2 regions of the Buttiauxella agrestis genome follow, and region 2 is predicted to be linked to the other one. Evidence: riboswitches for the same ligand, from Rfam matches in the RefSeq annotation. Region 2 holds a riboswitch; the other holds the start of a gene.
The links. Region 2 has a riboswitch for cobalamin ahead of DY231_RS08030 (cobyrinic acid a,c-diamide synthase CobB). Riboswitches for the same ligand answer to the same signal wherever they lie in the genome.
Positions count from the first base shown of each region.

Region 1: linked by a shared signal. The riboswitch ahead of btuB (TonB-dependent vitamin B12 receptor BtuB) and the one ahead of DY231_RS08030 (cobyrinic acid a,c-diamide synthase CobB) in region 2 are both predicted to bind cobalamin.

Region 1 is NZ_UIGI01000001.1:4,799,247-4,814,772, reverse strand. It holds gene argE (acetylornithine deacetylase) at 1-797, opposite strand, end outside; gene argC (N-acetyl-gamma-glutamyl-phosphate reductase) at 982-1,986, shown strand; gene argB (acetylglutamate kinase) at 2,002-2,778, shown strand; gene DY231_RS22760 (argininosuccinate synthase) at 2,809-4,026, shown strand; gene argH (argininosuccinate lyase) at 4,150-5,523, shown strand; gene oxyR (DNA-binding transcriptional regulator OxyR) at 5,791-6,717, shown strand; gene sthA (Si-specific NAD(P)(+) transhydrogenase) at 6,691-8,091, opposite strand; gene fabR (HTH-type transcriptional repressor FabR) at 8,285-8,929, shown strand; gene DY231_RS22735 (YijD family membrane protein) at 8,945-9,301, shown strand; gene trmA (tRNA (uridine(54)-C5)-methyltransferase TrmA) at 9,347-10,447, opposite strand; cobalamin riboswitch at 10,558-10,742, shown strand; gene btuB (TonB-dependent vitamin B12 receptor BtuB) at 10,810-12,678, shown strand; gene murI (glutamate racemase) at 12,623-13,489, shown strand; rRNA gene DY231_RS22715 (16S ribosomal RNA) at 13,874-15,413, shown strand; tRNA gene DY231_RS22710 (tRNA-Ile) at 15,486-15,526, shown strand, end outside.
Region 2 is NZ_UIGI01000001.1:1,697,409-1,712,934, reverse strand. It holds gene DY231_RS08100 (energy-coupling factor ABC transporter transmembrane protein) at 1-250, opposite strand, end outside; gene DY231_RS08095 (energy-coupling factor ABC transporter substrate-binding protein) at 237-518, opposite strand; gene cbiM (cobalt ECF transporter S component CbiM) at 520-1,251, opposite strand; gene DY231_RS08085 (cobalt-factor II C(20)-methyltransferase) at 1,255-1,965, opposite strand; gene cbiK (sirohydrochlorin cobaltochelatase) at 1,962-2,756, opposite strand; gene DY231_RS08075 (cobalt-precorrin-6A reductase) at 2,756-3,544, opposite strand; gene DY231_RS08070 (precorrin-3B C(17)-methyltransferase) at 3,595-4,320, opposite strand; gene cbiG (cobalt-precorrin 5A hydrolase) at 4,314-5,375, opposite strand; gene DY231_RS08060 (cobalt-precorrin-4 methyltransferase) at 5,356-6,129, opposite strand; gene DY231_RS08055 (decarboxylating cobalt-precorrin-6B (C(15))-methyltransferase) at 6,122-6,691, opposite strand; gene DY231_RS08050 (cobalt-precorrin-7 (C(5))-methyltransferase) at 6,681-7,283, opposite strand; gene cbiD (cobalt-precorrin-5B (C(1))-methyltransferase CbiD) at 7,277-8,413, opposite strand; gene DY231_RS08040 (cobalt-precorrin-8 methylmutase) at 8,410-9,042, opposite strand; gene cbiB (adenosylcobinamide-phosphate synthase CbiB) at 9,052-10,011, opposite strand; gene DY231_RS08030 (cobyrinic acid a,c-diamide synthase CobB) at 10,008-11,390, opposite strand; cobalamin riboswitch at 11,491-11,670, opposite strand; gene DY231_RS08025 (GHMP family kinase ATP-binding protein) at 11,851-12,711, shown strand; gene DY231_RS08020 (DUF496 family protein) at 12,846-13,166, opposite strand; gene DY231_RS08015 (FUSC family protein) at 13,391-14,449, opposite strand; gene sbmC (DNA gyrase inhibitor SbmC) at 14,540-15,010, opposite strand; gene dacD (serine-type D-Ala-D-Ala carboxypeptidase DacD) at 15,205-15,526, opposite strand, start outside.

The DNA.
Region 1 (15,526 bases), 3.1 Mb from region 2:
AGCGGGCGAATATCCATATGCAGTTCGCAGCAGGCACAAATGCGGTTGGCAGCATCGCCACCGCTAATATGGCCAAGATTTAGCGTTGGATACGGCACGGTGAAAGCGTCATGGTGATAACGTTCTTTCAGCGTGTTTTTCAGCGACATAATGTGGCCGATAGCGTCATGCATTAACTCAATAGCATTGACACCGCGAGCCGGATCGCTGGAGTGACCGGACTGGCCGAGAATGCGAATCGCATTCGAGATATGGCCCTTATGCGCACGCACTGGCTGCAAAGAGGTCGGTTCGCCGATGATGGCGCAATCCGGACGTAGGCTGGTGGTTTCAGAGAAATAACGCGCACCTGCCATCGTCGTTTCTTCATCGGCAGTCGCCAGAATATAAAGTGGTTTTTTAAGCGTCGTGACATCGACATCGCGCAGCGCATCGAGAATAAACGCAAAGAAACCTTTCATATCGGCTGTGCCGAGGCCGTAGAGCTTATTTTCGTGCTCGGTCAGCGTGAAGGGGTCGCGTGTCCAGCGGCCATCATCAAACGGCACGGTATCGGTATGACCCGCCAGCAACAACCCGCCAGCGCCGCTTCCGGTGCTCGCCAGCATATTGAATTTATTGCGCGTACCCGGCACCGCCTGGATTTCGACTTTAAATCCAAGATCGCGGAACCATCCCGCCAGTAAATTGATTAAAGACTCATTGCTCTGATCCAACGCACTGTCGGTGGCGCTGATGGAAGGAGTCGCGATCAACGCGCGGTAAATCTCGATAAAAGGAGGTAATTTCATCTTCACTGTTGACAGGCCTTAGCTCGGGTTGGTATACATAATCATGCAGTTATATTGAATAAAAATACAATATTTGTTGCCGTAAGGGAACCCCAGGTTCCGGTGGATTTAACCACGTAAATGTACGTTGGGTGATGGCTTACCAGCTGACACCTTTAGCAGACACAACCTAAGAAGGTGTACAGCCGAGATGTTGAATACGCTGATTGTTGGTGCCAGCGGTTATGCGGGCGCAGAACTTGTGACCTATTTGAATCGCCATCCTCATATGAACATAACCGCATTGACGGTTTCAGCGCAAAGTAATGACGCAGGAAAGTTGATATCTGATTTGCATCCGCAGCTAAAAGGTATCGTCGACTTGCCGTTACAGCCAATGTCAGATATCAGCAAATTTACTGACGGCGTAGATGTGGTGTTCCTCGCAACAGCCCATGAAGTGAGCCATGACCTGGCGCCGCAATTTCTGGCGAAAGGCTGTGTCGTCATCGATCTTTCCGGTGCATTCCGCGTTAACGATGCCAGGTTCTATCAGCTCTATTATGGCTTTACGCATCAGCATCCTGAATTGCTTGAGCAAGCGGTTTATGGCCTGGCGGAATGGGAAAGCGACAAGCTGAAAGAAACCAGTTTGATCTCCGTTCCGGGCTGTTACCCAACGGCTTCGCAACTGGCGTTAAAACCTTTGATTGAGGGCGGACTGCTGGATTTGAACCAGTGGCCGGTTATCAATGCGACCAGCGGCGTTAGCGGTGCCGGGCGTAAAGCGGCGATGTCCAACAGTTTCTGCGAAGTGAGCCTGCAACCGTATGGCATTTTTAACCATCGCCATCATCCCGAAATTGTCACGCATTTGGGGACGCCAGTCATTTTTACTCCGCACCTGGGCAATTTCCCGCGTGGGATTCTGGCAACCATTACCTGCCGCCTGAAAGATGGCGTGACGCAGCAGCAAGTCGCTGATGCTTTTAACCAGGCATATCAAGATAAACCTCTGGTGCGCCTGTATGAGAATGGTGTGCCAGCGCTAAAAAATGTTGTTGGCCTGCCGTTCTGCGATATTGGTTTTGCCGTGCAGGGTGAGCATCTGATTGTTGTCGCAACTGAAGACAATCTGCTTAAAGGTGCATCGGCTCAAGCAGTGCAGTGCCTGAATATTCGTTTTGGCTTTGCCGAAACACAGTCTCTTATTTAATTAACGCCGGGTGACATGATGAATCCATTAATTATCAAATTAGGTGGCGTGCTGCTGGATAGCGAAGAAGCGCTGGAGCGTCTGTTTACCGCGCTGGTCAATTACCGCGAATCCCATCAACGCCCGCTGGTTATTGTGCACGGCGGCGGATGCCTGGTAGATGAGTTAATGAAAAAGCTCTCATTGCCGGTGACGAAGAAAAACGGCCTGCGTGTGACGCCTGCTGACCAGATTGACATTATTACCGGTGCGCTGGCGGGTACGGCGAACAAAACGTTGTTGGCGTGGGCGAAAAAGCATGGCATCAATGGTGTCGGTCTTTGCCTAGGTGATGGCGACAGCGTAACCGTGACCAAACTCGATGAAGCGTTGGGTCATGTGGGCCTGGCGAAACCGGGTTCGGCAAAGTTGATTACCACGCTTTTAGATTCTGGCTTCCTGCCGATTGTCAGCTCTATTGGCGTGACCGCCGAAGGCGAGTTGATGAACGTGAATGCTGACCAGGCGGCGACGGCGCTGGCGGCAACGCTTGGTGCTGACCTGATTCTGCTGTCCGACGTGAGCGGGATTCTGGATGGCAAAGGGCAACGTATTGCAGAAATGACGGCGGCGAAAGCGGAGCAGTTAATCGCTCAGGGCATTATTACCGACGGCATGATAGTGAAAGTTAACGCGGCGCTGGATGCAGCACGCACGCTGGGTCGCCCGGTGGATATTGCATCCTGGCGTCATGCGGAACAGCTTCCCTCTTTGTTTAACGGCGTCGCCATCGGCACCCGTATTCTGGCCTAGTTTAAAATTAAGTTTTTGAAGGATAAGACAATGCAAAATCACGGAATCAAAAAAATCGTTCTCGCATACTCTGGCGGCCTGGATACTTCTGCCATCATTCCATGGCTGAAAGAAAACTACGGCGGCTGTGAAGTGGTCGCGTGTGTAGTGGATATCGGCCAGGATCGTGAAGACCTGCAAGGCGTTGAGCAAAAAGCCCTGCGCTCTGGCGCCACTGAATGCTACGTCGTTGATGCGCGCGAAGAGTTCATCAGCGATTACGTTTACCCGGTATTGCAGACCGGCGCACTGTACGAAGGCACCTACTTGCTGGGGACTTCTATGGCGCGTCCGCTTATCGCTAAAGCGCTGGTTGATGTGGCAAACAAAGTGGGCGCAGATGCGCTGTGTCACGGTGCGACCGGCAAAGGAAACGACCAGGTGCGTTTCGAGTCTGCATGGGCTGCACTGGCTCCACATTTGAAAGTGGTTGCGCCATGGCGTGAGTGGAACCTGCGTTCCCGTGAAGCACTGCTGGATTACCTGAAAGAGCGTGACATCCCGACTACCGCTTCTCTTGAGAAAATCTATAGCCGTGACGAAAACGCATGGCACATCTCTACCGAAGGCGGCGTGCTGGAAAGCCCGTGGAATGCACCGAACAAAGATTGCTGGGTCTGGACTGTTGATCCTAAAGAAGCGCCCGATCAGGCAGAAGAAGTTACCGTTACCGTTAAGAAAGGCAAAGTCGTTGCCGTAAACGGCGAAGCGATGACGCCATTCCAGTGCCTGGAAACATTGAACAAGATGGGTTCTAAGCACGGCATCGGTCGTATTGATATCGTCGAAAACCGTCTGGTAGGGATTAAATCCCGTGGTTGCTACGAAACTCCAGGGGGCACCATTATGATGGCGGCTCTGCGTGGCGTTGAGCAACTGGTTCTGGACCGCGATAGCTTCAAATGGCGTGAGCAACTGGGCCTGGAAATGTCCTACGTGGTTTACGATGGCCGTTGGTTCGCACCGCTGCGTAAATCTCTGCAGGCATCTGCGGAATCGCTGGCAGAAGAAGTGAACGGTGAAGTGGTGCTGGAGCTGTATAAAGGCCATGTCACTGCGAAGCAGAAAAAATCTCCGAACAGCCTGTATAGCGAAGAGTTCGCAACGTTTGGCGAAGATGAAGTGTATGACCACAGCCACGCGGGCGGCTTTATCCGTCTGTTCTCTTTGTCGTCACGTATTCGTGCATTGAATGAATTGAAGAAGTAGTTTTTTAATTAATAGCCCTCACCCTAACCCTCTCCCCCAGGAGAGGGGACTTTCTTTTCTCCCTCTCCCAGGGGAGAGGGGCGGGGTGAGGGGGAACAAGACGATAATTTATGGAGCATCAATATGGCACTTTGGGGTGGACGTTTTACTCAGGCAGCAGACCAGCGGTTCAAATCGTTCAATGATTCATTACGCTTTGATTACCGATTGGCGGAGTTTGATATTGTGGGTTCTGTCGCCTGGTCCAAAGCGCTTGTTACTGTTGGTGTTCTGACTGTTGCTGAGCAGCAGGAGCTTGAGCAGGCATTGAATGTCCTGCTGGAAGACGTGCAGGCCAATCCGCAGGCGATTCTTGAGAGCGATGCGGAAGACATTCACAGCTGGGTGGAAGGCAAGCTCATCGATAAAGTCGGTGCGCTGGGTAAGAAACTCCACACTGGCCGTAGCCGTAATGATCAGGTCGCCACCGATCTTAAACTGTGGTGCAAAATGCAGGTTAGCGAACTGCTCGTAGCCACTCGCCAACTGCAACATGCGCTGGTTGAAACCGCAGAAAACAATCAAGACGCTGTGATGCCGGGCTATACCCATTTACAACGTGCACAGCCGGTGACTTTTGCGCACTGGTGTCTGGCTTATGTTGAAATGCTGGCGCGTGATGAAAGCCGTTTGCAAAGCACCCTCGAGCGCCTCGACGTTAGCCCGTTGGGCAGCGGCGCGTTAGCGGGCACGGCTTATGAAATCGACCGTGAACAACTGGCGGGTTGGTTAGGTTTTGCGTCGGCAACGCGCAACAGCCTGGACAGTGTTTCCGATCGTGACCACGTGCTGGAACTGCTTTCTGATGCTTCCATCGGTATGGTTCACCTGTCGCGTTTCGCTGAAGATCTGATTTTCTTCAATACCGGCGAAGCAGGGTTTGTTGAGTTGTCTGACCGCGTGACATCAGGCTCTTCCCTCATGCCACAGAAGAAAAACCCGGATGCGCTGGAGCTTATCCGTGGCAAATGTGGCCGTGTGCAGGGTGCGCTGACGGGTATGATGATGACCCTCAAAGGGCTGCCGCTGGCGTATAACAAAGATATGCAGGAAGACAAAGAAGGCCTGTTCGACGCGCTCGATACCTGGATGGATTGCTTGCATATGTCGGTGCTGGTGCTGGATGGTATTCAGGTTAAACGCCCGCGCTGTAAAGAAGCCGCCGAGCAGGGTTATGCTAACGCAACTGAACTGGCTGATTACCTGGTAGCGAAAGGCGTACCGTTCCGTGAAGCGCACCATATCGTCGGTGAAGCTGTAGTAGAAGCGATTCGCCAGGGCAAAGCGCTGGAAGCATTGTCACTCACCGATTTGCAGAAATTCAGCGCAACGATTGGTGATGATGTTTATCCGATTCTGTCTTTGCAATCCTGCCTTGATAAGCGCGCAGCAAAAGGCGGCGTGTCTCCTCAGCAGGTGGCTTTGGCGATTAGCGACGCGAAACAACGATTGATCTAAAATCATTGCGTTACAAAATGAGCCTGGCCTTGTGCCGGGCTTTTTTGTTTTTAGCGGATAAAAAAAGAGCGGACATTACGTCCGCTAAATAACTCACGTTGGCTTCAGTTTTAGTTCGGAGAACAGAGGAGTTCCCTACAGCACAACCTGGTCATGGATGGTTTGTGCTGTTGCTGGCTATTATTCAACATCAATGGTTGATAGGGATAATCGTTCGTTGCTATGATTTCTATCGCCATGGGCTATCATGGCGACGGAGGATAGAGAATGAATATTCGTGATCTAGAATACCTGGTGGCGCTGGCAGAACATCGTCACTTTCGTCGGGCAGCGGATGCCTGCCATGTCAGTCAGCCAACGCTTAGCGGTCAGATTCGTAAACTTGAAGATGAACTTGGCGTAATGTTGCTTGAACGTACCAGCCGTAAAGTCTTGTTCACTCAGGCGGGTTTGCTGCTGGTGGATCAGGCACGTACGGTGTTGCGCGAAGTTAAAGTGCTCAAAGAGATGGCAAGTCAGCAGGGCGAGGCGATGTCCGGGCCGCTGCACATTGGCTTGATCCCCACTGTTGGGCCTTATCTGTTACCGCAGATTATCCCGGAACTGCACAAAACCTTCCCTAAGCTGGAAATGTACCTGCACGAGGCGCAAACCCATCAACTGTTAGCGCAGCTTGATAGCGGAAAACTCGACTGTGCAATTCTGGCATTGGTGAAAGAGAGCGAAGCGTTTATCGAAGTGCCATTGTTTGACGAGCCGATGATGCTGGCGATTTACCAGGATCACGCGTGGGCAGATCGCGATCGCGTGCCGTTGTCTGATTTGGCTGGTGAAAAACTGCTGATGCTGGAAGACGGGCATTGTTTGCGCGATCAGGCGTTAGGTTTCTGCTTTGAAGCGGGTGCCGATGAAGATACCCATTTCCGTGCAACCAGCCTCGAAACGCTGCGCAACATGGTCGCCGCCGGAAGCGGTATCACATTGTTACCTGCGCTGGCTGTGCCGAACGAACGTTGCCGCGATGGCGTGGTTTATTTGCCATGTTATAAACCAGAGCCGCGTCGTACTATCGGCCTGGTTTATCGTCCGGGTTCTCCGCTGCGTGGTCGCTATGAGCAACTCGCAGAGGCCATCCGTACCCATATGGATGGCCATTTTGAGCCAGCGTTAAAACAAGCGGTTCAAGCCGTTTAAAGCTGCTACCCGATAGGCTTCCGCCATAGTTGGGTAGTTGAAGGTGGTGTTAACAAAGTACTCAATGGTATTGCCGCCACCTTTCTGTTCCATAATCGCCTGGCCGATGTGAATAATTTCGGCCGCGCGTTCACCAAAGCAGTGAATCCCTAAAATCTCTTTCGTCTCACGATGGAAGAGAATTTTTAGTGTGCCCACGTTCATACCGACGATTTGTGCGCGAGCAAGGTGTTTGAACTGCGCCCGACCTACTTCGTACGGTACTTTCATCGATGTTAACTGCTGTTCGGTTTTCCCGACTGAGCTGATTTCCGGAATGGTATAAATACCGGTCGGGATATCTTCAATCAGATGCGCCGTCGCTTCACCTTTGACCATCGCTTGTGCAGCGATTCGGCCCTGATCGTAAGCCGCTGAGGCCAGACTTGGATAACCAATCACATCGCCTACTGCATAAATGTGCGGCTGTGCGGTCTGATACATGCTGTTGACCTTCAACAGACCACGACCATCGGCTTCCAGCCCCACATTTTCCAGTGACAAAGAATCGGTATTACCGGTGCGCCCGTTCGCATAAAGCAGGCAGTCAGCTTTCACTTTTTTGCCAGACTTTAACGACACAATCACGCCATCTTCCACACCTTCAATATTCTCGAACTCTTCGTTGTGACGAATAACCACGCCGCTGTTCCAGAAGTGGTAAGAGAGCGAATCAGACATCTCCTGATCGAGAAACGCCAGCAGACGGTCACGAGTGTTAATCAAATCAACTTTGACGTTCATGCCACGGAAAATCGATGCGTACTCGCAACCAATCACCCCCGCGCCATAAATAATGACGTGGCGGGGTTCGTGGTGCAGGTTAAGAATGGAATCGCTGTCGTACACACGCGGATGTGAAAAATCGACTTCCGGTGGACGATACGGGCGCGAGCCACAGGCTATCAGGAATTTCTCGGCGGTAATCATCTCCACCGAACCATCGTGACATTCCAGCGAAATAGTATGCGCATCGACAAAACGTGCATCGCCTTGCAGCATCTCGCAGCGATTGCGCTCATAGAAGCTCTGGCGCATACGAGTCTGTTGGTTAATTACGCTGTCGGCATGATTGAGAATGTCGGCGAAGGAAGAACGGAGTAGATGGGTGTGGTCGCTGTATAAAGGGTTTTGATTAAATTCGATAATGCGGCTGACGGCGTGGCGGAGGGCTTTCGAGGGGATGGTTCCCCAATGGGTACAGCCGCCACCCACGTTATGGTAGCGCTCAACAACAGCTACCCTTGCTCCAAGTTTCACCAGCCCCATTGCAGCGCCTTCGCCGCCTGGGCCGGAACCAATTACTACTGCGTCATAATCGTAGGTGTGTGACATGGTAAGGCTTACCTGTTCTTATACATAAAAGCAACACGATGGTAACATTAACGCCGGGATAACCCAATTGTCGTTGTGCTTTTTGCTGCGTAACGCGAGCAAGCTCGCGTAAACAATCATTCACAAACCTGTATAAAACCAGTTAAGTTATTCTCTGGTATAGTGCGACGTCGATTTAAGAGATTCAGGCAACATGATGGGTGTAAGAGCGCAACAAAAAGAAAGAACCAGGCGTTCTCTGGTCGAAGCCGCGTTTAGTCAATTAAGTGCTGAACGGAGTTTTGCCAGCCTGAGTTTGCGCGAGGTCGCCCGTGAGGCAGGAATTGCGCCAACATCGTTTTATCGCCATTTCCGTGATGTTGATGAACTGGGTCTGACCATGGTTGATGAAAGCGGCCTAATGTTGCGCCAGTTAATGCGCCAGGCTCGCCAACGAATTGCCAAAGGCGGGAGCGTAATTCGAACTTCTGTCTCAACATTTATGGAATTTATCGGTAATAATCCCAACGCATTCCGCTTGCTGTTGCGTGAACGGTCTGGAACGTCTGCCGCGTTCCGTGCCGCTGTCGCGCGTGAAATTCAGCATTTTATTGCGGAACTTGCGGACTATCTGGAACTCGAAAATCGCATGCCGCGCAGTTTCACTGAGGCGCAGGCTGAAGCGATGGTGACGATTGTCTTTAGTGCTGGTGCCGAAGCGTTGGACGTTGATGCCGATCAGCGTCGTCAGCTTGAAGAGCGACTGGTGCTTCAGTTACGTATGATTTCAAAAGGTGCGTATTACTGGTATCGCCGGGAGCAAGAGAAAGTGGCATTAGCTCAAATATCCGAAGAGTGATTGAAAGGAAGAGCAATGAAACAGTTACAAGAGAGAGGTACGCTCGGGTTAGCGTTGATCGCGGGCCTTGCGATTAACGGAACGTTTGCCGCGTTGTTTAGCTCGGTTGTGCCGTTTTCCATTTTCCCTATTATTACGCTGGTGCTGACGGTGTACTGTTTGCATCATCGCTACCAAAACCGCACGATGCCGGTTGGTCTGCCAAGTATTGCAGCGGCTTGTTTTGTGCTGGGAGTGCTGTTGTACAGCGCCGTTGTGCGTGCTGAATATCCGGCAATGGGTTCTAACTTCCTGCCATCGGTACTTTCAGTCGCATTATTGTTCTGGATTGGCTTTAAAGTCCGGGCGCTTAAAACGCAGTTTGCTGAATAATCCCCTGAGCTAAAAACAAAAACGGACGCCGAAGCGTCCGTTTTGCTATTTACGTGTCAGCCACACGCCGCATTCCATATGGTGCGTGTAAGGGAACTGGTCGAATAGCGCCAGGCGCGACACGTTATGCGTTTCGCACAATGTTTCCAGGTTTTCGCACAGGGTTTGCGGATTGCAGGAAATGTAGAGAATACGCGGGTACGCCTGCACCATCTTCACGGTATTTTTATCTAGGCCGCTGCGCGGTGGATCGACAAAAATCGTTTCGCACTGGTAGCTTTTCAGGTCGATGCCTTTCAGGCGGTTAAACTCACGCACGCCATTCATTGCCTGGGTAAAATCTTCAGCTGCCATACGAATGATTTGCACGTTTTCAATTTCATTCGCTTCAATATTGTATTGCGCGGCAGCAACAGACGGCTTGGCGATTTCAGTTGCCAGCACGCGGTTAAAGTTACGTGCCAGTGCCAGCGAGAAGTTACCGTTGCCGCAATACAGTTCCAGCAAATCGCCGCTTGAGTTTTGAGTCGCATCCAGTGCCCATTCCAGCATATGAACATTCATCGCCGCGTTGGGTTGCGTGAAACTGTTTTCCACCTGGCGATAAATCATCTCTTTGCCCGCAACGGTCAAACGCTCGTCGATGAAATCCTGATCCAGCTCGATTTTGGTTTTGGTGGCGCGGCCAATTAAGTGAACGTTGAAACCCTGAGCACGCAGCTTATCGCGCAGCGCCTGGGCGTGTTCTTGCCATTCTTCACCCAGTTTGCGGTGATATAGCAGTGAAACAACCGCCTGGTTGCTCATTGTCGTCAGATAATCAATCTGGAAGAGCTTATGGCGCAGGGCGGGAATATCACGCACGCCGTCGAGCATTGCAGGCATCAACGCGTTGATGAGCGAGCTGGCTGCCGGGAAGGTGTTAACCCGAATGCGCTGCTTCGTCTCCTGGTCAAACATGATGTGGTACAGATCGTCTTCATCATGCCAGATGCGAAATTCAGCACGCATCCGGTAATGGCTGACCGGTGAACGGAACACCTCCGGCGCAGGCGCTGCAAAAGGGGCCATCATGCTTTGCAAGCGGGCGACTTTTTCGGCCAGTTGCGCGTCGTACTGTTCAATTGGGAGATGTTCGGGGGTCATGAGCTGATACCTGTTAATAGAGTCAAACTACGCGGCGAATTGTAGGGAATAGGTTCCTGATGTCCAGTGCTGTTGCACTTTGATGTTTATAGACAAACTTATTAACAAAATCGTAGCATAGCGTTTCCGGCCTTTTTATAAGTTAAAAGGGAACCCAGTGCAATTCTGGGGCTGACGCGCAGCGGTAAGGAATAGTGGGATGAATGCCATGTGCAGACACTGCTTATATAAGTGGGAAGTCATCATCCGTAAAACACATCCAAGCCCGAAGACCTGCCGGTATACGTCGCAATTTGTCATAACTATCGCGTGCTATCGGTTATGTCTGCGGCATCCTTTTTGGAAAGCGGATGCTTATATAAATGAAGTTAAAAAAACTTTCGCTGTTTACGGCGTTGTCCGTAACGGCTTTTTCAGGCTGGGCGCAAGACAGCAATTCTGATGATAGCCTGGTAGTAACGGCTAACCGTTTTCAGCAACCGGTAAATACTGTTCTGGCTCCAACCGATGTTGTTACCCGGGAAGATATCGACCAGTGGCAGGCAAAATCGCTTAACGATGTTATGCGTCGTTTGCCTGGCGTGGATATCGCGCAGTACGGCGGCATTGGGCAAGGTTCTTCTATGTTTATTCGCGGAACCAATGCAAGCCATGTGTTAGTGCTGGTAGACGGTATTCCTATCGCTCGCCCAGGGATTTCTAACACTGCTGATATTAATCAAATCCCCCTCTCATTAGTGCAACGCGTGGAATACATTCGCGGCCCTCGTTCAGCGGTTTATGGATCGGGTGCAATTGGCGGCGTGGTGAATATCATCACGCAGACCGATGAAGAGAAATCGCAAATCAATGCGGGTGTAGGCTCGAACGGCTATCAGCAATACGACGGTACTTTGCGTCATCGTTTTGGTGACACCGTGGCGACGGTCGCGGGTTCGTATGAAATGACCAAAGGTTTCAACGTCCTGCCGGATTCACCTTATAGCGGCGATAGTGACCGCGATGGTTATCGCAGCAAATCTTTCTGGGGCGGGCTTGAGCACAAGTTCAGTGACGAGTTTGATGGTTTCTTCCGTGGTTACGGTTATACCAACAATACCGATTACGACCAGGGGTCGTATGGGTACGCTGGCGGTGGCGATGAAGAGCAACTTTACAACCAGACATTCGATGCGGGCATGCGCTTCCATTCTGGCCTTTACTCTTCTCAGTTGTTGGCTAGCTATCAAAAAGTAAAAGACTACAACTATAGCAGCGTGAATGGCCGCTATAACGACGGTACCACTCTCGACAATATGACCCAGCGTAACATTCAGTGGGGTAATAACTTTGTTGTAGGAAATGGCTCAGTCAGTGCAGGCGTTGATTGGCAGCAGCAGCGCTTGACGTCTTCAGATACGGCAATGTCAGATACCTATAAGCGCGATAACACCGGTGTTTACCTCAGCGGTCAGCAGCAGTTTGGCGATGTGACGCTGGAAGCCTCTGGGCGTGAAGACAATGACGAACAATTTGGCTGGCATGGCACATGGCAGACGGCCGCAGGGTGGGAGTTTGTTGAAGGTTATCGTGCCACGGTTTCTTACGGCACCGGGTTCCTCGCACCATCGCTTGGGCAGCAGTTTGGTTCGACACGCTTTGGTATCGACTCAAATCCAAACCTGAAGCCAGAAGAGTCTAAACAATGGGAAACCGGGCTTGAAGGATTAACAGGGCCAGTAGATTGGCGCTTGTCGGCTTATCATTACCAGATAGAAAACCTGATTACTTACTATTCTGCTCCGGGATCTTTCGAAGGGAATTACGACAACATCAAGTCCGCGACCATCAAAGGGCTGGAATGGACGGGTAGCGTTGATACTGGCATCTTTACCCATAAAGTGACGCTTCAGTATATGGACCCGCGTGATGACCAGACGGATGAGGTGCTGGCTCGTCGTGCCAAGCGTCAGGCTAAGTATCAGCTCGACTGGAGTATGTTTAATGTTGATATGGATGTTGCGTGGCAGTACTACGGCAAACGCTACGACAACAACACTTCTTCGTATAGCCCGACTCAGCAGGTTTTGCCGAGTTACAGTACTGTTGATGTTTCCGCGTCATATCCGGTCACCTCACAGCTAACCGTTCGTGGTAGAATTGCCAACCTGTTCGATAAAGATTACGAGACGGTTTATGGCTATCAAACCCCAGGACGGGAATACTACCTCACTGGCAGCTATACCTTCTAATACACGTCCCACCGTACTGGTTTTTGACTCCGGTGTCGGTGGGCTCTCTGTGTATGACGAAGTCCGGCAGCTTTTGCCTGACCTGCACTATATATATGCTTTCGATAACGTAGCATTTCCCTACGGCGAGAAAAGCGAAGAGTTTATTGTTGAGCGCGTGGTAGAAATTGTGACTGCGGTTCAGGAACGCTACCCGCTCGCACTCGCCATCATTGCTTGTAATACTGCGAGCACCGTTTCACTTCCTGCGCTTCGCGAAAAGTTCGCCTTCCCTGTTGTCGGTGTTGTTCCTGCTATTAAGCCAGCTGCGCGTTTGACGACTAATGGTGTTGTAGGGTTGCTGGCGACTCGCGGCACAGTTCGCCGTCCTTATACTCACGAACTGGTTGCACGCTTTGCGTCAGAATGCAAAATCGAAATGCTCGGTTCGGCGGAACTGGTGGAGTTAGCTGAGGCCAAGTTACATGGCCAGCCAGTTGATCTTGAGGAACTGCGTAAAATCCTGCGCCCGTGGCTGAGAATGAAAGAGCCGCCAGATACCGTGGTATTAGGTTGCACCCATTTCCCACTATTAGAAGAAGAGTTGCTGCAAGTCCTGCCGGAAGGTACCCGGCTGATAGATTCGGGCGCTGCGATTGCGCGTCGAACCGTGTGGCTCTTAGAGCATGAATCTCCGAATGCATTCTCTGCGGATGAGAATATTGCTTTCTGTATGGGACTCACTCCTGAGATTGCGCAATTAACACCCGTATTGCTGCGTTATGGCTTCCAAAGGCTCGAAAAACTGGCAGTTCGCAGCAATTTTGAATAAAAAAACGACGGTTGAAATAAAAATTGAAAATAGGGGTTGTCAGCCTCCAGAAAATCCCTATACTGCGCCTCCACTGACACGGCACAACGGCTTACAAACCGGCCCGTCAGCCAGATGAAAAGCGAAAATAAACGCTTGACTCTGAAAGAGGAAAGCGTAATATACGCCACCTCGAGTTAGCAAGCGAAAACGCCTGACTCACTGCTCTTTAACAATTTATCAGACAATCTGTGTGGGCACTCGCAGGATTGATATCTCAGATACCTTCGGGTATCAAAAAAATATCAAGTCTTGAAGAGTGACCAAGCAGTAATTCATTTAGTTGAATTATTACGAAAGTTAATTTTTGAGCACCGCTTCACGAGTTGAAGCAAATCAAGCTTTTAATTGAAGAGTTTGATCATGGCTCAGATTGAACGCTGGCGGCAGGCCTAACACATGCAAGTCGAGCGGTAGCACAGGGAGCTTGCTCCTGGGTGACGAGCGGCGGACGGGTGAGTAATGTCTGGGAAACTGCCTGATGGAGGGGGATAACTACTGGAAACGGTAGCTAATACCGCATAACGTCTTCGGACCAAAGAGGGGGACCTTCGGGCCTCTTGCCATCAGATGTGCCCAGATGGGATTAGCTAGTAGGTGAGGTAATGGCTCACCTAGGCGACGATCCCTAGCTGGTCTGAGAGGATGACCAGCCACACTGGAACTGAGACACGGTCCAGACTCCTACGGGAGGCAGCAGTGGGGAATATTGCACAATGGGCGCAAGCCTGATGCAGCCATGCCGCGTGTATGAAGAAGGCCTTCGGGTTGTAAAGTACTTTCAGCGAGGAGGAAGGCATTGTGGTTAATAACCGCAGTGATTGACGTTACTCGCAGAAGAAGCACCGGCTAACTCCGTGCCAGCAGCCGCGGTAATACGGAGGGTGCAAGCGTTAATCGGAATTACTGGGCGTAAAGCGCACGCAGGCGGTCTGTCAAGTCGGATGTGAAATCCCCGGGCTCAACCTGGGAACTGCATTCGAAACTGGCAGGCTAGAGTCTTGTAGAGGGGGGTAGAATTCCAGGTGTAGCGGTGAAATGCGTAGAGATCTGGAGGAATACCGGTGGCGAAGGCGGCCCCCTGGACAAAGACTGACGCTCAGGTGCGAAAGCGTGGGGAGCAAACAGGATTAGATACCCTGGTAGTCCACGCCGTAAACGATGTCGACTTGGAGGTTGTTCCCTTGAGGAGTGGCTTCCGGAGCTAACGCGTTAAGTCGACCGCCTGGGGAGTACGGCCGCAAGGTTAAAACTCAAATGAATTGACGGGGGCCCGCACAAGCGGTGGAGCATGTGGTTTAATTCGATGCAACGCGAAGAACCTTACCTACTCTTGACATCCAGAGAATTCGCTAGAGATAGCTTAGTGCCTTCGGGAACTCTGAGACAGGTGCTGCATGGCTGTCGTCAGCTCGTGTTGTGAAATGTTGGGTTAAGTCCCGCAACGAGCGCAACCCTTATCCTTTGTTGCCAGCGGTTCGGCCGGGAACTCAAAGGAGACTGCCAGTGATAAACTGGAGGAAGGTGGGGATGACGTCAAGTCATCATGGCCCTTACGAGTAGGGCTACACACGTGCTACAATGGCGCATACAAAGAGAAGCGACCTCGCGAGAGCAAGCGGACCTCATAAAGTGCGTCGTAGTCCGGATCGGAGTCTGCAACTCGACTCCGTGAAGTCGGAATCGCTAGTAATCGTAGATCAGAATGCTACGGTGAATACGTTCCCGGGCCTTGTACACACCGCCCGTCACACCATGGGAGTGGGTTGCAAAAGAAGTAGGTAGCTTAACCTTCGGGAGGGCGCTTACCACTTTGTGATTCATGACTGGGGTGAAGTCGTAACAAGGTAACCGTAGGGGAACCTGCGGTTGGATCACCTCCTTACCTAATAGATACAAACCCGCGTAGTGCTCACACAGATTGTCTGATGAAGAATAACGAGCAGAATACCTTTATAGGCTTGTAGCTCAGGTGGTTAGAGCGCACCCCTGATAAGG
Region 2 (15,526 bases):
CACTGAAAATAATCGTCACTACACCGAACAGCAAAAAGCCCAGCGGCACCGTGAGCCAGCGTAAATAACGCACTGGCCCGACGCGCAGCAGCCAACAGGTAAAAGCGGCAATCACCAGCAGTAAAACCGCCTGGCCGACCGGCGGGAGCGCAAACGCCAGCACCATCATCAGCAGATACAGCGCAAATTTACGCAGCGGCGAGACGCGGCACCAGCGGCTTTGATAGCTGAGTTTATCAATCCCCAGCATGGTCTTCGCGGCGGCCCCGGTAATAACCCAGAATGTAGAAAATCACCGCCGTACCGATTGAGCCTTGCAGGGTAAACAGCAGGCTTTCTATTTCGCTACTGGCCGGTTCATAAAGCGGTTTGAACCAGGGTTTGTAGTGCGGTGCGACGACTAAAATCTGGCCTTCGGCCTGGTCGTCTGACCCACCGTATTCGCCGCCATGAGAAACAAAAAACGGCACAATCATTAATCCCACCACCAGGGCGAGCAAAATCAGGGTCTTTTTCATGTTATTGGCTCCGGGCTGGAAGCAGTTGTCTTTTGGTCAACTGGTCGTAAATCATGACCGTGAGCAAACCTTCGGCAATGGCAATCGGGATTTGCGTCAGGCAGAAGATGCCCATGAATTTCAACGAGGAACCGGTGATGCCAAAGTGCGGGTCGGGGAATGCGACACCAAGCTGAATGGAGGTGACAAAGTAGGTGGTTAAGTCAGCAATCATCGCACACAAGAACACGGCTACGTCGCGGCGAAAGCCCGCTTTACAGGCCATTTTCCATACCAGATAACCGACGACCGGGCCGATAACCGCCATCGACATGCCGTTTGCGCCAAGCGTGGTCAGGCCGCCGTGAGCCAGCAACAGCGCCTGGAACAGCAGCACAATCGCGCCCAAAACCGCCACTACGCCTGGGCCAAATAAAATCACCGCAAGGCCAACGCCCGTTGGGTGCGAGCAGCTTCCGGTGACAGAGGGGATTTTCAGCGCCGAGAGCACGAAAATAAACGCGCCGCAGAGTGCCAGCAACACCTTCTGGTTGCTGTCGTGGGCCACGATCTGGCGCAAACGCACCAGCCCGACGTACAGGCACGGCAGGAACAAAATCCACCAGGCCAGTGCCCACATGGGCGGCAAGAAACCTTCCATAATGTGCATGGCGTAAGCTTCTTGCGGCACGATGAGCAATAGCATCCCCATGCCAAGGCCGCTTAGCGACAGTTTTTTAAGGAGTGATTCCATGTGTTAATCCCGGCTCCATTGTTTGTTAACCAAAATGGTCGAAAAATACGGCAGCTTTTGATCGTCCGGCACCTCTTCCAGGTTCCGCCAGCATTGCTCGCCCGGCAGTGTCGCTTCCGCCATTAACACCGCGTGCTGGATGATTCCAAGGTGTTGCAATAGCGCTTTGATTTGCGCAAAACGCCCGTAAACCTTCATCAGCACCACGCAGTCATGGGCGCGTAATGCTTCGCTCAACGCCTGATGTGACGCGGTGCATGACATCACCGCCAACGACTGTTGTTCCATCGCTAATGGCAACTTCGCTCGCGAAGCAATTGCGGCAAACGAGGTCACACCAGGGACAATTTCCAGCCACTCCGGGTTGCCAATTCGCGCCAGTAAAAACACCCAGGTGCTGAACAGCATGGAATCGCCGAGCGTGATAAAACCCACCTGCTTGCCCTGCTCCACTTCATGCGTAAGCGCCGCGGCGGTTTCATCCCACACCACCGCTTTTTCGTCGTTATCCGCGCTCATCGGGAAGTGGCAGGTGCGCACTTCGGTGGTGTCGCTCAGGTATTCGCGCACAATGGACAGCGCCAGGCTGTCGCCCCCTTTGCGTCCTGCCGGGGCATAGAGCACATCGAGTTTGCCAATGATGCGCGCCGCACGAACGGTGATCAGGTCGCTGGCGCCAGGGCCAGTACCGAGGGCGTATAAACGGCCACTCATGCCGCCACCTCGGGTGTTTTTTCCAGCGCACGCTGCAAATGGTTGACGAACATCGCGCGAATTTGCGGGTTTTCTCCCAGACCTTGCAGCCACGGCTGCGCTTCAATACCCGCTTCCTGCAACTGCGTCTTCCAGGAGTCTTCTTCGTCTGACGCCATGTCATTAATCGCGTGATCGCCTGCGACTAACATCAGCGGCATCAGGTGGACTTTGCGCACGTTTTCTTGCTGCAAACCGCGCACGATAAGGTCGATTTCCGGGTAGCTTTCCACTGCCCCAACACGTGCTGGGATTTGGCGTGCCGCCATTAGATGGTCGAGGCAGGCATAGGCAGAAAACGCATGGTGGCTGGCACCATGGCCCATAAAGACCACGCGTTCGTCCGCTGCAAGCGCAGGCATCTGACTTTGCAGCGCGTTAAGCAACAGGTCGTAATCGTTGAAGTCACTCAGTAGCGCCGTGCCTAACGCGAGGCGCTGGAACAAGTGGCTGTGGGCCTGCACTTCGCGGGAGATTTTTTCGTACTCGTCGCCATTAATCACATGCAGAGATTGCACGGCGACATCCTGATAACCCATTGCCGCGAGGCGCTGTAGCGCCTGAGCCGGTGAGTCAATTTCCAGGTTATCGCGGTTTTTCAACTTGCGAATAATCATGCCGGAGGTGAAAGCGCGGAAGCGGTCACGGTCGGCAAACGCGCGGCTAAGTTCCTCTTCACAGGCAACAATATTTTTGGCACAGGTGTCGTGGTAACTGGTGCCAAAACTGATCACTAACAGGGCTTTTTTCATTATTTTCTCTCTTGCAGCCAGCGCGTTACGCGGCGGCTCACATCTTCACGGCTTTCAAGTAATTCAGGGCCACTCACCAGCGGTTGCGGGCGCGTCACCACTACGCAAGGAATGCCTCGCGCCAGCGCAGGATTGACCTTGTCGAGATAGCCACCTTCTGCCCCAGACTCTTTGGTTATCACCACATCAGGCGAGCAAAAGTCATAGGTGGCGGCGTTGAACTCGGCACTAAACGGGCCGCGTAGCGCGATGATATTGTCCACACCCAACCCCAGCGCTTCGCATTCGGCCATCACTTCGCTGGTGGGCAGCACGCGTGCCAGCAGCGTTTTACCCGGCAAACCTTGCTGATACGCGGCAAGCTCTTTGCTGCCGGTGGTCAGCAATACGCGTGAGCCAAATTTTTGTGCCACGGTGCAGGCGGCTTGCAGGTTCGCCACTTTGTGCAGCAACGGATGCTCCAGGTCATGAAGTTCGCTGCGGCGCTGGTAACGACTCAGCGCCACACCCGCAATTTCACAGGCCTGGGTAATGTTGCGACTGAGCAATTCCGCGTAGGGATGCGAGGCATCAATCACCCAGCGCACCGCCTGGCTTACCAGTAAATCGGCGATTTCAGCGCTATCGATACGCCCGACGCGAATCTGGCCGCCGATCTTTCCCGCAAGCGACTCCCCGACTGCCGTCGCCACCGAAAGCGTGTACGAAATGCGGTGTTCATCGAGGATCTGGCAGATAAACCGCGCATCGCTGGTGCCGCCGAACACCAGAACCGCTCCAGAGGACATCGTGTCGGATGACGCTTCGCTTATCCGACCTACGGGAGCGAGAAGTTCACTCACAGCTCGTAGCCTCGCGGGGTGATCATCAGACCATCGCGCACAAAAGTGGTCTTGTTGCCGACAATCACCAGGCTGGTCATATCGACCGGTTCAAAATCCATTTCGCCAAAAGTGGTCAGCCATTTCTGTTCTTTCTTACGTCCGGCGGCTTTCACCACACCGACCGGCGTCTGCGGGTTGGTAAACTCACGCATCAATTCGAAGGCACGCGCCAGATGGCCTTCGCGGCCACGGCTGCGCGGGTTGTAGAAGCAGATAACAAAATCAGCCGAGGCCGCGGCGATAATGCGTTTTTCAATAACCGGCCATGGCGTCAGCAAATCGCTGAGGCTGATATGACAGAAATCGTGCATCAGCGGCGCACCGAGCAGTGACGCGGCGGCAATACTGGCGGTAATGCCCGCCACCAGTCGGACTTCGATATCGAGTTGTTGCGACGTCACCAGCTCCAGCACCAGGCCTGCCATGCCGTAAATGCCCGCATCGCCGCTGCTAATCAGCGCCACTTTGTGCCCGGCCTGTGCCAGTTCGATAGCGGTCTGGCAGCGTTCAATCTCTTTGCACATGCCGGTTTTGATGACCTGTTTATCGCCCGTTAACGGCTTGACCAGGTGGGTATAGGTTTTATAGCCGACGACAATTTCAGCCTCTTGCAGGGCGGCAATCGCCTCCTGCGTCATCATGGCAAAGCTTCCAGGGCCAATGCCGATTACCGTTAACATCTGTCTGAAACTCCTAAAGTTATGGTGACACCCTGCTGTTTGAGGGTGCTACCCACCAGCTTGCCGTCGCTCATCAGCCACGCAGCCGGTTGTGAGACGCTGCCAACGCCAATGGTGTCGCGCACGAATTCCGATACCGGAAAGCGCTGTTCGTGTTCGCTCAGTTGGTCAACGCTAAAAATTTTGAAAGGAACCTGATACTTTTCCGCCAGTGCCAGCAGCGCGGTTTCATCCTGTTTAAGGGTGACGCTGCCGATAGCGCTCAAGGCTAGTGGATCAAAATGGTTGTCTGCCAGTTGCTGAGTTAACAGTTCGCTGACGATTTGCGGCGGAGTATCACGGCGACAACCCATCCCCGCCACCACGCGTTTTGGCACCAGCTTAAACAGCGGAATATTTTGCGCTGCCAGTTCGGCGCGAAGCGTGACGCACACCAGCGCATCCAGCTCTGGCAGTGCATCCAGGCTAGTGACCGGGATAAAACCGCGAGTGTCGTAAAGCGCGGCAGTCTTCGCAAAATCGGCATCCCACCACAGGCCAACGCGCTGCTTACTCACCAGCATTTGATTAACGGTTTTCACCGCGAGGCGGAAATCTTTCATAGTGGCATCGAGATTTGCCGCCAGCGTATCGAGTGCCGCCAGGTGGTTAACATCGGTTGCGGTGGTGATCACCGGGTCGGCATCTAAAATGCCCGCTAGCTGGCGAGTGAGGTCGTTCGCCCCACCGAGATGGCCGGAAAGCAGGCTGATGACGTGCTCGCCGCGCTCGTCCATCACCACCACCGCCGGATCATGTAATTTGTCGTTTACCCAGGGCGCGATCACGCGCACCACGATCCCCGTGGCAGCGATGAAAACCAGCGCGGAATATTGGCTAAATGCCTGTTCTACCGTTTGCGCAAAGCTTTCCCCAAACGGGATAAACCCCGGTTGCAGCAGTTTTTCACTGGTAAAACAGGTGAGCGGCAGCGCCGTTTGCAGACGTTGCGCCAGCGCCACGCCGCCGGGCGTCAGGCAAAACAGGGCAATCGACTCAGGCTTTGCGGTATTCATGGCTGAATCCTGCGTCGTAGAGTTTTGAGTAGTGATACTCCTCGCCAAGAAACGCACCGACCATTATCAGCGCGGTTTTACGGATCCCCGCCTCGCGCACTTTGTCGGCGATGTCAGTCAGGGTGCCTCGTAATTCCTGGCAGTCCGGCCACGTGGCTTTATAGACCACAGCAACCGGCGTATCGGCGGGATAACCGCCTTCAATCAGCCGTTCCGCCACGCGGTTAATGCGCTGCACTGAAAGGAAAATCGCCATAGAAGTCTGGTGACGGGCGAAAGACTCAAGCTGTTCGAGCGGCGGCATCGGCGTGCGGCCTTCAATGCGCGTGATAATCAGGCTTTGTGAGACTTCCGGGACCGTATATTCCACCCCCAGTTGCGCAGCGGCGCCCAAAAAGGCGCTGACGCCCGGCACCGAAACGTAGCCGATCCCGAGTTTCGTTAGCATTTCGCCCTGTTCGCGAATCGAGCCATAAAGGGAGAGATCGCCCGTTTGCAGACGCACCACCAGCTTCCCGGCTTTCACGCCGTTTGCCATCAGTTCGATAATTTGCTCAAGGTTGAGCGCGGCGCTGTCGTGGCATTCGGTGCCCGCCTGGCAATAATCCAGAAGCTCAGGATTAATCAGCGATCCGGCGTAGATAACCACTTGTGCCTGTTGCAGCACGCGGTAGCCTTTGAGGGTGATAAGTTCTTTATCGCCCGGCCCGGCCCCCACAAACCAGACTTTGCGGGTATCAAATAAATCAGTCATGGCGTTGTTCCTTCAGGCACGAAATCAGATGAGTGGGATTGTTCGGTTTGAAATAGTGGCCGCTGCCAAGCTTTGCCAGCGTGGAAACTTGCAGTTGCAGGCAATCGAAATCGCGAATGGCGCACTGCTCAAGGTGAGTTAGCGCGCAGGTTAAATTTTCGAGCAGGATAAAGGTCATCACCAGCCGTCCGCCGGGGTGCAAATGCGCCAGCGACCAGTCGATAAGTTCGGGGAGCTGCCCGCAGCTGCCGCCGATGAACACCGCGTCAGCCATGACATCCAGATCCACTGGCGCGTACGCGCTGATAATGTCCACGTTCGGGCAGGCAAAAATTTCGCGGTTTTCTGCCATCAAGGCCAGCGCGTCGGGGTTGCGTTCAATCGCCGTGACGCGTAGCTGTGGGTAGCGTATCGCCGCCTCAAGCGAAACGCTGCCCGTTCCTGCGCCGATGTCGATAAAGTGTCGAGCATCCTGAAGCTGCAAACGATCCAGCGCCTGAGTGCGCACCACTTCTTTGGTCATCGGCACGCGTGCGCCGCGTAAAAACAGATCATCTTTCATTGAGAATAAGCACCACGTTCATCGCATAAGAGTGCGCCACGTCAGCGGCTCGCAGGCGGTGGATTCGTTCATTAGCCGACGAAAGGTTTTCGCCAATAATGAAAACAGGATTGAGGCCACGCGTCAGCATGGCCTGGGCGATGACATAGGGATTGATGATTTGGTCAGTCACCATCGCCACTTTTTGGTGCGCCGCGACGGCATTAAAATCAGGCTCGCGCCCGTGGCTGCTGGTTATCCATAAGTCATTCATATCTACCGCCGCTTTGGCGCACAGATACTGAATCGAGCTAATGCCGGGGATGATGTGCAGTTCTGCGGGCGAGAAATTCGCAGATAAAAGTTTGCCGATGCCATAAATCAACGGGTCGCCCGAGGCCAATACCACCACTCGTTCAGTGATGCGCTCGCGCAACCAGTCGATTAAGCCGTCGAGGTCGCTATCCAACAGCCGCGTTTGTGCGTTGCCGTGCGCAAACAAAGCCAACTGGCGTGCGCCACCGACCAGAATCTGCGCGTCGTTAATAGCGGCTTGCGCCTGAAGCGTCAGCATGTGCGCAGCGCCTGGGCCAATTCCAACGACGGTCAGCATCGTAGATCCTCCACTATTTCCACCAGCGGACGGCTGCTGCCCAACACCTGGTTATCAAACGAGAACATAATGGCGTCGCATTTTGGCGGCGATTGCGTAAAGCGCAGCATCTCTTCCACGCGCTCACAGATGCGAGACGCCAGGCGCTCAAACACGCCCTGCCAGCCCTGTTCGGTGATAATTTCCAGTGCGGCTTCGGTGGTGTCGCATTCGCTCACCGCCGTAAGCAATTCAAACGGGGCGCCCATCAATGCCAGATGTGCGACCAGAGTTTCCATGCGCCCGTCGGCAATATGGCTATGGGTGTGGAAAATTCCGGCGGCGACTTTCACCAGTTTGCCGGGGTGGCCAATCAATACGATGTGGCGATATTCCAGACGCACCGCTTCCTGAATCATGTAGCCGACGAAGTTGCTCATCGTCACCACGCATTCGCTCTCGAGTTGCAGTTGCTCGCGCACGAAGCGTTCGCCGTGGTTGCCAGGCACCAGGATGACTTTATCCAGCCCGGCAGCGCGTTTCATTTCCAGCTCCAGCGCCAGGGAGCGTTTCCAGCTCTCTTCAGACATCGGCATCACAATGCCAGTGGTGCCAATAATCGAAATGCCGCCCAGAATACCGAGCCGATGGTTGTAGGTTTTCTTCGCCCGCTCTTCACCTTCCGGGGCGAAGATTTCGATATCCGCGCCCCGTTCCATGCCTATAGCTTCACGCACTGCCGCTTCGATGGTCTGGCGTGGCGTGCGGTTAATCGCCGAGTCGCCAATAGGCAAACCGATACCTTTGCGCGTCACTTTGCCCACGCCAGTGCCGCCGTGCAGCGTGATAGCGCCGCTGTCATTAAGCCGCACGCGGGCAAAAATCAGCATCCCGTGGGTGGCGTCAACGTCATCGCCACCGTCTTTGCGGATCGCGGCGGTTGCCTGCTGGCCTTCAATCATTGGCATTTCGACATTGAGATGCAGCGTGACACCAGAAGGCGTAATGATCGAAACCTGGTCGATAACGTGCTGGCGCAGCACCATCAGCGCCGCGACTTTTGCCGCCGCGGTGGCACACGATCCGGTGGTGTAGCCTTTGCGATACGCCTTGCCTTTATGCCAGACGCAGTCGGATTGCGGCTCGCTCACACCGACTCCTTCAAGCGGTAAAGCAAGGCGTTAACAATGGCGGCGGCAACATTGCTGCCCCCTTTGCGTCCGCGCGCCGCAATGGCGGGCAGGCCGCTTTCAACTAACGCTTCTTTAGATTCTTCGGCACCAACAAACCCGACCGGTACACCGATCACGGCAGCCGGTTTCGCCCCTTTTTCCAGCAGGCGAAACAGCGCAGTGGGGGCGTTACCGAAAACAAAAATCTTTTCACCTTCTTCCTGCAAGGCGACATCCACCGCCGCCATCGAGCGGGTCACACCCTGCTCTTTGGCAAGCGCCACGACGCGCGGGTCGCTGATATAGCAGCGATAACTGCAACCAAATTGCTCCAATACCGTTTTGTTGATACCGGACAATGCCATCGTCGTGTCGGTGTACAACGTGCAACCGCGCTGCAAACTTTCGCTAAGTTGTTCAATGACATCAGGCGAGAACCACAGAATATCCAGCCACTCGAAATCGGCCGTGGTGTGAATCACGCGCTTGATCATCGCTTCCTGAATAGCGTCGTTGAAACGATAGTCCGGGTGCTCGGCGGCAATAATGTCGCTGATGATTTCAAAACTATGCTGTTCAATAAGCTGTGGTTGTTGCAGGTAATTCATCGTGAGTCCTTAAGCTATACCCAGTGCGAGAGTGCGCAGTGCGGCAAACAGCAGCAAAGCGAGCAGTGAAGCCAGCATCATGAGCGAAATGGTGCGGGGAATGTCTTCAAGCGCGATGCCGCGTTGCTCATCGCCAATCCAGGGTTTCTCTACCCGTTCGCCAAAATAGGTATTGGGACCGCCGAGCCGGATGCCTAACGCGCCCGCGACCGTGGCCTCAGGCCAGGCGCAATTCGGGCTGCTGTGCTGATAGCGGTCACGCCAGCCGATGCGTAACGCCTGGCGATGATTCGCGCGTAAGCAAAAGGCGGCGATGGTGAGAAGCAGCCAGCTCAGGCGTGCGGGAATGAAGTTGGCGACATCGTCGAGTTTCGCGCTGACAAAACCGATGGCGCGGTGTTTTTCCGTTTTGTAGCCCACCATCGAATCCAGGGTGTTAATCGCTTTGTAGGCCATGGCTAACGGTGCGCCGCCAATCATCAGGAAAAACAACGGCGCGATGACGCCATCGACGCTGTTTTCCGCCACGGTTTCCACTACCGCGCGGGTGATTTGCGGGCGTTCCAGTTGCGAGGTATCGCGCCCGACAATCCACGAGAGTTTTTCGCGACTCTGCTCAAGCGTTCCATTTTTCAGGGCGCGGTAGACCTCAAGCGCGGCATCGCTCAGGCAACGCGCAGCCAGCACGGTGTAAATCATCCACACTTCGACCAGCCAGCCAAGCCACGGATGCACGAGATTTGCGAGGTGCAATACCCCCCAACTCATGCCCCAGGTGGAGCCAACCACCACCAGCCACAACACGCCGCCGCCGATTTTCAGCGCGCGGTCGCTTTTGCAGTATTGGCGGATGACGCGCTGTAAACCGTTAATCAGATTGCCCATCCAGCGCACCGGATGCGGCCAGTTTTGTGGGTCGCCGAGCCAGTAATCCAGTAACCACGCCACACCCCACGCCAGTATCGTCATTGAGCACTCCTCGCCAGTTTCAACCAGCGATTGAGCATTGCCGGGCGCTGGGCGAAATGCACATGCAGGTAGCTGGCAAACGTCGCCTGGTGCTGAATGCCTCCCTGCCAGCGCGAAATCGCCACGCCATCGCGCCATTTGCAGCAGTCGAGGGCCGCCGGTAATGGGCCGCTGAAATCGGAGTAGTGAAATTCGTGGCCGCGCAGAGTTTCGCCTTTGCTTGCCAGCAAGGTGTCTTGTCGCGCGGTGGCTTCGCAGTAGCCAAAGCGGGTCAGGCGTTTGCCCATCTGACTGTGGCCAGGCAATACGCCGCACATGGCGTGAGTTTCGCCCTCAATGTCAGTCAACGATTCGCCCAGATACATCAACCCGCCGCACTCGGCATACAATGGGATGCGGCGTTGATGGGCTTGTTTGAGGGATTCATGCATTTTGAAATTTGCGGCGAGCCTGGCGGCATGCACTTCGGGATAACCGCCACCCAGCCAGATCATCTGGCAATCGGGAACGGCGTCGTCATGAAGCGGGCTGAAGCGCTGAATTTTCACTCCGGCCTGCTCGAGCAGGTCGATGTTATCCGGGTAATAAAAGTTAAAGGCTTCGTCTTCGGCCAGCGCGAGGGTTAATCCATCGGCTAATGCCGCATCTGGTAGGGTGGGCGCTTTGCCCTCTGGCAATGAGTTAAGGCACGATAACGCCAGCAGATGGTCGATGTTAACGGTTTCTTCAAGCTGTTTTGCGAGCTGCTGCCAGCGTTCGTCCTGAGGAAGATTTTCTTGTGCCGGAACCAGGCCAAGGTGGCGTGATGGCAATGCCACATCCGCCATAACCGGCACTCGCCCCAGTACGGGCAGACCGCAGTAACGGGTAATCGCCTCGGCCAGCAGTTGGTAATGGCTGTCGCTGTTGACGCGATTAAGGATGATACCCGCGATGTTTAACGACGGGTCAAACCGCTGGAAGCCCATTACCGTGGCGGCGATAGAGGTGGAGACTGCTTTGCCATCAACCAGCAAAATAACCGGGCAGCCGAGCTGCTTTGCCATTGCGGCGCTGCTGCAATAGTTCGGGTCTGTGCCGTAGCCGTCATAAAGCCCCATCACGCCTTCGATAACCGCCACATCGGCCTGCTGCATTTGTTGGTTAAACAAACCATTGAGCGTGGGAGTCGGCAACATAAACGCGTCGAGATTGCGCGAGGTCACGCCTGACACCGCACTGTGCCAGCCGCTATCGAGATAATCGGGGCCGATTTTGAAAGGTTGAACGCGCAGATGACGCACCATCAAGGCGCGGAGCAGCCCAAGCGTGACGGTGGTTTTGCCACAGCCGCTGCTGGTGCCTGCAATGACGAATGCGTGTTTCGCTGCCCCTGCCATAGTTGCCTTATTACATTTGGGCAAAAAGCGGATGTCAGCACGTGCGTGCAGCCGGAAGCCGCACGCAACTGATGACAACTGACTTCCCACCGAAGGAGTTGTTTAAATTAAATGACTCGTCGGTCTTCTGGCTTAGCTTCATTCTCGCCCGCCCTTCCCAATCGTGAGATCAGTGGTTACGCGGGTTCGTCGGCATCACAGCAGCGGGGGCTGCGGAGGAATTACACCTCCTTCCCAGCCATATTCACCCCAAATAAGAACGGGTAAAGACATGGCATAAACGAGTCAGTTGTATCGTGCATGACACTCAAACTATCATGCGCGTGAATATATAAAAGCTCGAACAGTGTAAAAGCTAATAGATAGCGAGTGTTGCGCTATAACAATTTTTATTGATTTTTTAAGGCTTGTGGCGAAGAAAACAAAATGAGATCCACGATGAAAGAGAGTTGCCACCGTTATGGCTGAAGCGCGCTGCCCGGCGTCCTGCGGCGAATTCATTCAGGGTTGGATTGGCGGCAGCGAAAAGCTGGTTTCATGCCCTATCGACTGGTTTAGCACCGTTGAAGTCCGTGAAGGCGTGCAGTCTGGCGAAGAGCGGCCACGTATGCGCCAGATGCTGGAACAGGTGGTGGCGTATTTCGGCTACCCCGCTGCATTAGCAAATAGCCTGAGCACGGCTCTTGAGTCCACCATCCCAGTGGGTAAAGGCCTTGCGAGCAGCACCGCAGATATTGCCGCAACAGCCTTAGCAACCGCCCGGCATTTAGGTGAAACACTCAGCGAATCTACCCTTGCCGCTTTATGTGTAAAAATCGAACCGACCGACAGCACGATTTTTGTCTTGCCGACGCTGTTTTCCCATCTGAATGCACAGACTCAGTTTAGCTGCCAGCCCGCGCCAGCAGTGGATATCCTGTTACTTGAAAGTGATACGACGATTCTGACTGAGGAATATCGCCGTCATCAGCGCGAATCGACGTTAATCAGCAATGCCGCAGCGCTCGATGAGGCGTGGCTTCGCTTGCAACAAAGTTGCAGGATGCAAGATCCTCGCTTGTTGGGAGAAGCTGCCACGCAAAGCGCTATCGCCAGCCAGGCGTTACTGGCAAAACCGATGTTTTCGCCGCTGTTGGCGCTGGTCGAAGAGTTTGATTTATTCGGCGTGAACGTGGCGCACAGCGGAAGTGCTGTGGGACTGATGCTGGATGTGCGCAAACATGATGCTGAGAAATTACGCTGGCAGATTAAACAGTTGGCTATTGATGTGCATTACCCACGGCAACATCTGGTGAAGATGGTAGCAGGCGGCGTGCGTTAAACTCAGGCGAAAAAAAACCGCCATGAATGGCGGTTTCTAAAATTAACACTATTTACCCTAAATAATTCGAGTTGCATCAAGGCGGCAAGTGAACGCAGCCAACGCAGAGGCAGCCCGAAGTATGACGGGTAAATTTAATCGGCCTTGATTTCGCCCATCACTTTCAATTTTTTGGAAATTTCACGACGCTCTTTAGACAGCTCAGCGTTTTTGATGATGTAGTCATCAACGCGGTCTTCGTAGTCGGTTTTCATGCTGGCGATGATGCCCTGAATAGCTTCGATGCTCATGCCCGGCTTGATGTAATCGCTCAGGTTGTCCAGCAGCAGAACGCGTTTTGAGTTATCACGGATCTTTTTCTGCACGTCCTGGATTTCACGTTGCAGTTTGTTTTTACGACGGAACAGACGCACAAACTCAAGCACGTCCTGGAAAGATGGTTTGGTTGGTTCCATTTTTATACCCCTGCTAATTTCATACTTGGATTCGTTAAAACAACGATTCATTAAGTTAACGGTCATAAGCTTACCTTAAAGGTAGCGACGGCCGCTGACAATGTCATTCTTCAAGCTGCATGGTGATTAGCTGCAACCCGAACATACAGGCGATGGGTCTCTTTCGCTATCTTAACCTCAAATAGTGCTGAATCGAAACCAGCAATTCATATCAGACTAAGCAATTATTTGCGTAACGCGCGGCAGATCAACTGTGAGAGCAATTCCAGTTGACGGGCAAGCTCAAGGCTCAACCAGACGTAGCCATGAATGGGGGTTTCCTGAAGTTTCCCGTTCGGCCCCTCTTGCATCAACTGGCGCAACTCACTGACGATTTCGGTTAGTTTTTCGTTATTGGCAGAAATCGGCGACGGATTTCCGTCATGCAATGCCAGGGCAATTGCCGCGAGTGTGCGTTGCGTCATCTGCTGAGTGTCACGCAGTGTGCGTGCGTTGATCATCAGGAAGTGGCTTTCACGGGACGCCCAGTAAGCATTAATTTGCAGCTCGAGCGTGCACACCATGTTACGGCTGACGGTTTGAATCGCTTCAAAAATGGTTTTTTGAATGTGGGTTTCTTTGCTGCTCGGGCCAATCAACGCCCGCATTCTGACCACATCACTTAATACCTGGCGCAGATGCTTTTCCAGGTGTGGGCGTTCCACCAGGTTTGGAGAAAAACCGGCGTTGTAGACCCGACCAAAGGCCGTGACGAAATTCGCCATTTGAATACGCCAGTGGATAAACGCACGCTGCGGGTAAATGCTGGTGAAGAGCATCGCCAGTAATGAACCGAAGATAACATCACCGCTACGCCACATCGCGATTTCCATGTCTCCTGCGGGCGCACCCACCACCACGGCAAGTGTGATACCAATCAGCAAAGCCTGATAGGGCCTTTTACCCAGGGCCAGATAGCCGCAGATAAACATCGCCAGCGCACACCACACCAACATCAAAGGCAGCGAAAACAGCTCTAACCTGAGCGCAACCAGGCCCATAGTTGCACCACAAATGGTGCCACCAATACGCTCAAATGCACGCGGGACAACGTTTCCCCAAAAGGAAATCGGCCCCATCACCACCACGAGGGTGATTAATGGCCATGTCCCTTCTGGCACTTTCAGAAGATGGACAATAAGAAAGGTGAGCACAAATGCCAGCGCGATACGGATACCGTGCACGACTCGGTAGTGGCGATAAACGCGGAGCTCAAACGGGCTTAATGATTTGTCGGGGCGCACACCCGGGTCTCCTGAAAAACAAAAACGGGATTGTACCTGTTTTTATTGAGGTGGCATCACAAAGTTAGGGGGCTTGCGCCCCCTTTAGCATCAGACTTGATCTGCCACCGGGATAAACATGTCGATTTCCCAGACTCCACTCTCCGAACCATCGTTAAGATAGTGTTCAAAGCAGGGTTTCGATGCCATTTGATAGCGGTTGTCAGCCAGCAGGCTGTCGAAGAACAGGTTCCACGGCCTGGCGAAATCACCGTCATCGACTCGGGCGCGCGCCACCGCATACTGCCCGGCTTCTATTTTAGTGGTGATAACGCCTTCACTGTTTTCAGGCACGGTGAAGTTTTCGGCCACTGATACTACGGTATCGCAGCGCAGCTTTTCCGCAGGCACAACGTCTGGGTTATCGTAATAAACCGCCAGCCACTCTTCGCCGACAATTTTGTGTGTTTTCACCCACAGAGAAAGCTGCTCAAACCCTTGATGAACCGTTTTTTCCCACGGCCCTACCATATGAAAACCAGCTACTTTCCGCTCATGCACTTGTTGTACGTTAAATTCCATATGACCTCCTGACTCGTTTAAAAATACTGTATGTTTATACACCACTAAATTGCAGGGAAACAATCCTTTGTCAGGGTGATGTGGTTACTTTGCGAGCATGATCGCTTTTCGCGAATCTATCGCCTGTAGATCTTAGTACAGGCAAAAAAAAGGGCCGGCATAACTGCCGACCCCGTTTGCATCCTTCAATTAATTTACAGTTTGTGGCTCAGATAATCGCTGAAGCGCGACCATGCGCTGCCCTTTTTGACATCAGCCAGCGTCACCAGCGGCCAGTGCGCAATCAGTTTATCGCGGTCAAACAGTTCAATCTCACCGACATGCTGGTTAGCCGCTATAGGGGCTTCCAGCTCAGGCTTGTCGAGGACATATTTAGCTTTAATATTAGGCACTTCAGATTTTGGCAGCGCCAGATAGACATCCTGATTGGTTCCGACTTCGACTTTCTTTTGATCGCCGTACCAGATTGTCTCGGTGCCAATTTTCTTACCTTTATGCAGAACCTGAACGGTATCG